DNA from 2 places in the Paraburkholderia sp. 2C genome. Region 1 is predicted to be linked to the other one. Evidence: riboswitches for the same ligand, from Rfam matches in the RefSeq annotation. Region 1 holds a riboswitch; the other holds the start of a gene.

What was found. Region 1 has a riboswitch for ZMP and ZTP ahead of glyA (serine hydroxymethyltransferase). Riboswitches for the same ligand answer to the same signal wherever they lie in the genome.
Region 2: linked by a shared signal. The riboswitch ahead of ACYPXD_RS21620 (LysE family translocator) and the one ahead of glyA (serine hydroxymethyltransferase) in region 1 are both predicted to bind ZMP and ZTP.

The regions. Positions count from the first base shown of each region.
Region 1 is NZ_BAAILL010000049.1:267,776-271,178, forward strand. It holds gene glyA (serine hydroxymethyltransferase) at 1-1,100, opposite strand, end outside; ZMP/ZTP riboswitch at 1,324-1,423, opposite strand; gene ydfG (bifunctional NADP-dependent 3-hydroxy acid dehydrogenase/3-hydroxypropionate dehydrogenase YdfG) at 1,638-2,384, shown strand; gene ybgC (tol-pal system-associated acyl-CoA thioesterase) at 2,467-2,982, shown strand; gene tolQ (protein TolQ) at 3,138-3,403, shown strand, end outside.
Region 2 is NZ_BAAILL010000042.1:361,644-365,046, forward strand. It holds gene ACYPXD_RS21610 (M20 family metallopeptidase) at 1-1,249, opposite strand, end outside; gene ACYPXD_RS21615 (superinfection immunity protein) at 1,426-1,743, shown strand; ZMP/ZTP riboswitch at 1,873-1,978, shown strand; gene ACYPXD_RS21620 (LysE family translocator) at 2,002-2,634, shown strand; gene ACYPXD_RS21625 (YodC family protein) at 2,732-3,010, opposite strand.

The DNA.
Region 1 (3,403 bases):
ATGGCGGGCGAACCGAGGCGAATGCCGCTCGTGACGAACGGCTTTTCCGGGTCGTTCGGAATCGCGTTCTTGTTGACCGTGATGTGCGCCGCGCCAAGCGCTGCTTCGGCCGCCTTGCCGGTGATGTGCTTCGCACGCAGGTCGACCAGCATCACGTGGCTCTCGGTGCGACCCGACACGATGCGCAGGCCGCGCTTCACGAGCGTTTCGGCCAGCACGCGGGCGTTCTCGACCACGCGCTGCTGATACTCCTTGAACTCCGGCGCCAGCGCTTCCTTGAACGCGACTGCCTTCGCGGCAATCACATGCATCAGCGGACCGCCCTGAATGCCCGGGAAAATGGCCGAGTTGATCGGCTTCTCATACTCGGCCTTCATCAGGATCACGCCGCCGCGCGGGCCGCGCAGGCTCTTGTGCGTGGTCGTGGTGACGAAGTCCGCATGCGGCACCGGGTTCGGATAGACACCGGCGGCAACGAGGCCGGCGTAATGCGCCATGTCGACCATCAGATACGCGCCCACCGCCTTCGCGATTTTCGCGAGCCGTTCGAAGTCGATACGCAGGGCAAACGCCGATGCGCCGGCGACGATGAGCTTCGGCTTGTGCTCGTGAGCAAGCTTCTCGGCCGCTTCGTAATCGATGTCTTCGGCCGCGTCGAGCCCATAGCTGACCACGTTGAACCATTTACCCGACATGTTGACGGGCGAGCCGTGCGTCAAATGGCCGCCATGCGCGAGACTCATGCCCATGATCGTGTCGCCGGGCTTGAGCATGGCGAAGAACACGCCCTGATTGGCCTGCGAGCCCGAGTTCGGCTGCACGTTCGCCGCTTCGGCGCCAAACAGCTGTTTGACGCGATCGATCGCGAGCTGCTCCACGACATCGACATACTCGCAACCGCCGTAATAGCGCTTGCCCGGATACCCTTCCGCGTACTTGTTCGTGAGCTGCGAACCTTGCGCGGCCATCACGGCCGGGCTCGTGTAGTTCTCCGACGCGATCAGCTCGATGTGCTCTTCCTGACGGTGGTTTTCCTGCTCGATCGCCTGCCAGACTTCCGGGTCGACGTTCGCAATGGTGCTTTGGGCTCTATCAAACATATGCGTTCCGTTGAGAATGTTCGGTTGACCGTGATTCCGCGCGTGCTTTTACGCTTGATCTTGCGCATAACAGCATACAAAGCGGCACGCGAAAGGCGTGCGCAAAGCGCGCAAGCTGGAGCGCGGTACGGCAGGAAACTGGAAGCCAGGATATGCGGACTACAGAGGCGCCGCACACGCGAGGCAGGCCAGCGTCCGGCGGCACGAACAATCGCGCGCGGATCACAGCTGCCCAGGCGAACGGCAAAACGGAGCCCCGCGCTTCACGGTGGGTTGCTCCACCTTGAACCCGTAGGGTTCTATCGCCAGTCACGCAGGGATGAGCGCGTTAGTGTATTGGAACCGCATCGAATAGGCAACCGGGCCTGCGGCGCCGCCGGCAGCGCGAAAAAGCCTGATGAATTCGCTACTTGCGCGCACTTTGCGGCGTCCCGCGCGAGGTCCGTCACTGCGTCCGATCCGGCCGTCGCGACGTGGTTGATCGGCTGCCGCAATGGAAGTAGGCTTGTCGCCTTTCTCAACCCACCGGAAACTGGAATGATCGTCTTTGTCACCGGGGCGTCTGCCGGATTCGGCGCCGCCATTGCGCGTGCTTTTGTGAAAGGCGGCCATCGCGTCGTCGCGACCGCGCGCCGCAAGGACCGCCTCGATGCGCTCGCCCGCGAACTCGGCGAGAACCTGCTGCCGCTCGAACTCGACGTGCGCGACCGCACGGCAGTGGAAGCGCTCTCGTCCGCACTGCCCGACGGCTTTGCGGCGGTCGACGTGCTGGTCAACAATGCGGGTCTCGCGCTTGGCCTCGAACCGGCCCACAAGGCCGATCTCGACGACTGGGAAACGATGATCGACACGAACTGCAAAGGCCTTGTGCAGGTCACACGCGCGCTGCTGCCGGGTATGGTCGGGCGCAACCGCGGCCATGTGATCAATCTCGGCTCGGTCGCCAGCAGCTGGCCGTATGCCGGCGGCAACGTATACGGCGCGACCAAGGCGTTCGTCGCGCAATTCAGCCTGAACCTGCGCGCGGACCTGACCGGCACCGCGGTGCGCGTGACCGACATCCAGCCGGGCCTGTGCGGCGGCACCGAGTTCTCGAACGTGCGCTTTCGCGGCGACGACGCGAAGGCTGCGGGGGTCTACAAGGACATGCAGCCGCTCACCGCCGATGACATCGCCGAATCGATCTTCTGGGTCGCGACGCGCCCCGCGCATGTGAACATCAATTCGATCGAACTGATGCCCGTTGCGCAGTCGTTCGCCGGCCTTTCGGTTCATCGCGGCTGAACACGCCGGCACCGGGAATCGTTCGGGAACAGTCAATGAAACATGCACCAGAAAATCAGGCCGCCTGTCAGGTTCCGGTAAAATGCGCGACATGAAAACTCCTGGCAGCCCGCCCGGCGCCGAAATCGGCTTCACATGGCCGATTCGCGTGTACTACGAAGATACGGACGCCGGTGGCATCGTGTTTTTCGCGAACTACCTGAAGTTTTTCGAACGCGCGCGCACCGAATGGCTGCGCGCCAGCGGAATCGAACAAAGCAGGCTCGCGAGCGAAACCGGTACGCTCTTCATCGTCTGCAGCACGGCGCTCGACTTCCGTTCGCCGGCACGCCTCGACGACTCGCTCGTGATCGTCAGCAGGATCGAACGTCTCGGCCGCGCGACAGTCGACTTCATGCAGGAAGCGTGGCGCGAAGGCGCGTTGCTCGCCACCGGCACGATCCGCGTCGGCTGTGTCGATGCGGCAGCGCTGCGGCCCACCGCGATTCCGCCGGCCGTCCTCGCCGCGTTGCGGCGCGGGCCACCGCTCAACTCCGGCGCAGACACCAGCTTAGGCACAGGCAACACGGTGACAGGTATGTCAACGACTAGCGAGTGATTACCGTTGTTACCTGGCCAGTGAACTCGTAACGGTCAGAACAAGACCAAGTATGGTTCGGCGAAAGGGTTCGCCGAAGCTTCCGGTTTCCCCACCGAACGCTTCGATCTTCCTTGCAGCCGGACGCCCCTAGCGGGACGTTACAGCGAACCTCTATGAACACTACACAAGATCTGTCGATCATTTCCCTCGTTCTCAATGCGAGCCTGCTGGCGCAGGCGGTGATGGCGCTTCTGCTGCTGCTGTCGCTGATGTCCTGGACCTTCATCTTCCGCAAGTGGTTTGCGATTCGCCGCGCGCGCGGCCAGACCGAGCGCTTCGAACGCGACTTCTGGTCGGGCGGCGACCTGCAGGCGCTGTATCAGAGCGCCGCGAACAACCGTCACCGGATCGGCGCGCTCGAGCGTATTTTCGAAGCCGG
Region 2 (3,403 bases), on a different contig from region 1:
GCTGGCGGGACGCGTCGTTCAAGGCGGCGCCGAGCCATGTTGCGACGTCTGGCGCGTTCCAGCCCGTCGCTGCCCCGCTGTCGGGCTTGAATGTGACCTTCGCGTTGTACGGCGGGTCGAGTTCGAGCAGCGCTTTCAGTTCGTCGACAGCCCTGGCGGCATCGACGAGCGGCGGCAGCCGCAGCGACAGCTTGAACGCGGTGCGGGGGCGCAGCACGTTGCCCGCGTCGGCAAGCGACGGCAAGCCCGCTGCGCCGGTCACCGCAAGCGATGGGCGCCACGTCGAATTGAGCAGCGCATCTTTCGGGTCGGTCGTGGTCGGCAGCACTTGCCGGCCATCCTGCCCGCACGCCCAAGGCATTTTCTTCCACACATCGTCGCCGAGAATCGTCGCGGTCGCTTCGGCTTCGCGCAGACGCTCAGGCGGTATCGGACAATGAAAGCCCTTCGGCAGCAGATTGCCGGTCGAGGCGTCTTCGAGCCGCTCGAACAGTTGCCGCATGACGCGAAAGCTCGATGGCGCAATGCCGCCATAGGAGCCCGAATGAATGCCCTCGTCGAGCACCTGCACCTCGAGGTCGCCCGAAACGAGGCCGCGCAGCGAGGTGGTGAGCCATAACTGGTCGTAGTTGCCCGCACCCGAATCGAGACAGACGACAAGGCCGACTTTTCCCAGCCTGTCGCGCAGCGCGTCGACATACGGCAACAGGTCGTAGCTGCCCGACTCCTCGCAGGTTTCGATGAGCCCGACGCAGCGCGGCCGTTCGACGCCTTGCGCATCGAGCGCCGCAAGCGCGGTGACACTCGCGTAGATCGCGTAGCCGTCGTCGGCGCCGCCGCGGCCGTAGAGCTTGCCGTCTTCGAGCTTCGGCGTCCAGGGTCCAAGGTCGTTGCGCCATCCGGCGAATTCCGGCTGCTTGTCGAGATGCCCGTACAGCACGATCGTCTCGGTGCTGCCCGAGCGTGTCGCGGGCGACTCGAAGAAGATCACCGGCGTGCGGCCCGGCAGACGCACCACTTCGAGCTTCAGGCCGCGCACCGGCTGCGTTTGCGCCCATTTCGCCGCTTCGGTGACGACGCGCTCGATGTAGCCGTGCTTCTGCCACTCGGCGTCGAACGCCGGGCTTTTAGCAGGAACGGCGATGTAGTCGGTCAGCGCCGGAACGATCTCGTCGTTCCATTTGCGTTCGACGAAATCGCGCAGGGTGTTGGGGTCCAGTTTTGAGTGCGTGGTGGCGTCGGAAATCATCGCAACATGTCCGGTCGGTGAAAAAGCACATGATAGTCCCGCCCGGTCATGGACGCTGCTGCGCAGCGTTTTGTCGCGGCGCGGCGCATGCCGCGCCGTGCGACCGTGCACTGCGCGCGTGACGTATTCGCGCGACAATGGTGCATCCGCCACACCTCTCCCGCCGCCGCAATCTCATGGAAAATCTCGCCGTACAAGGCGTCGCGGCTATCGTCGCGCTGGCAGTCTATTTCCTGCCATCGATCATCGCCGACCGGCGCAAACGCTACGATCTGCTGACTATCGCGCTCTTCAACGCGGTGGTCGGGTGGACCGTGTTCGGCTGGCTGCTTGCGCTTTACTGGGCGCTGCAGCCGAATCCGCCGAAAAACGTGGCCGGCGAAATCGTCAAGTCGCGCAAGGTCGTGAGCATGCGCACCTTTTCGACCATGCTCGCCGAACGGGTGCGCCTGCGTTCGTCGCGCAACAACGCGCGCGAGCGTTCGTCAAAGTGAAGAACGCCGATCGTGGAGGGTGGCCGCGGCCGTTGCATGGCATGGCGGACAAGGCCGGACGCGCCGCTCAATAGCCATACTGTTGAGATCGTCTGAGCATCCGCAACAGCTGTTGTCGTGGGATAATCGCGCGGTTCGCGCAACTGGCGCCACGAGATGGATCACCATCGGGGAACGCGAACCGCACTCCGCCGCTGGCCGGAGCCGCGAACCGCCGCGCGCCTGGGCATTGCCTCGATCTTGTCACGGAGACATGCAATGCCCGAACACACCGCTCTTCTCGCATTCGGCCTCGTCGCACTGGGTATGGCGCTGACGCCCGGCCCGAACATGATCTACCTTGTGTCGCGCTCGATCTGCCAGGGCCGCACGGCGGGGCTGATTTCGCTCGGCGGCGTCGCGCTCGGCTTTGTCGTCTATATGTTGTGTGCGGCCTTCGGCATTACCGCGCTGCTGCTTGCGGTGCCGTTCGCCTACGACGCATTACGCTTCGGCGGCGCGCTCTATCTGTTATGGCTCGCATGGCAAGCGGTGAAACCCGGCGGACGCTCGCCATTTCAGGTGCGCACACTGCCCGCGGACAGTCCGCGCAAGCTGTTTGCCATGGGCTTTGCGACCAATCTGTTGAACCCGAAAATCGCGGTGCTTTATCTGTCGCTGCTGCCGCAGTTCATCGATCCGCAACACGGCAGCGTGCTCGGCCAGTCGCTCGCGCTGGGTTTCGTGCAGATAGCGCTCAGCATGTGCGTGAACGCAGCGGTCGCAATGACCGCGGGTTCGATTGCGGGGTTTCTGGCGCGCCGGCCCACGTGGCTCGTGATCCAGCGCTGGATGATGGGAACGGTGCTGACCGGTCTGGCCGTAAGAATGGCGGTGGAAGCGCGGCGCTAGGCTTCTGGAAAGGCGCGTTCAGGGAAACGCGCCTCGTGAGCCTCACTCAGGAAGCACATGAGGGAAGCACATGAGGGAAGCACACGATGGAAGCCCATCAGGGAAGCACGACCCGAATGAATTTGTGCAGTTGCACCGAGCCCGCCGGAATCGAGCGCGGCTCACGGCGCACGTTCTCGAGATCGAAAATGTCCTGACGCAATTCGCCGTGCTCGTCGAACCACTGGCATACGAGCCGGTCGGCGGCGGAACCGGCCACGGGCCCTGCGTAAGTCACGGTCATACGCGGGCCGCCGGCCTTGAGCGTGACGACATCGCCGACGTTCAATTGGCCGGTACGCATCGTATCGAATGGTTTGAGAGTAGCAGTCAGCATGATGTCCCCGTTATAAGCGTAAGCGTCGAGCCGTCTGATCAAACACTGCCGTAAACGCACTGCCGTCGATTCAATTGAAAGAAGTGCCGCAAGATTATCAATCTGATTTTCCGCAAGCAAGCTTTTTCTAAAAGAAACCGTTCTGCGCACAAGTTAAGCAGATTTATAAAATATTTTAGAACGAGTGTTCAAAATATGGGATGCGCTATGGCTGTAAGCTCGTCGGGCTTGGACTGTAAGATCAGATCCGCTCGGGGTAAGGGACTGACGGCCTCAGTGGAGGGCGCTGTAATCTACACCCAGCCATCGAATGTCACGCCCGCGCAATAATAGTCGTTAACGCGGAGTACCCTGCGGAGTACGCTGCGGAGTGCACCGCGGAGTGCAGCGACT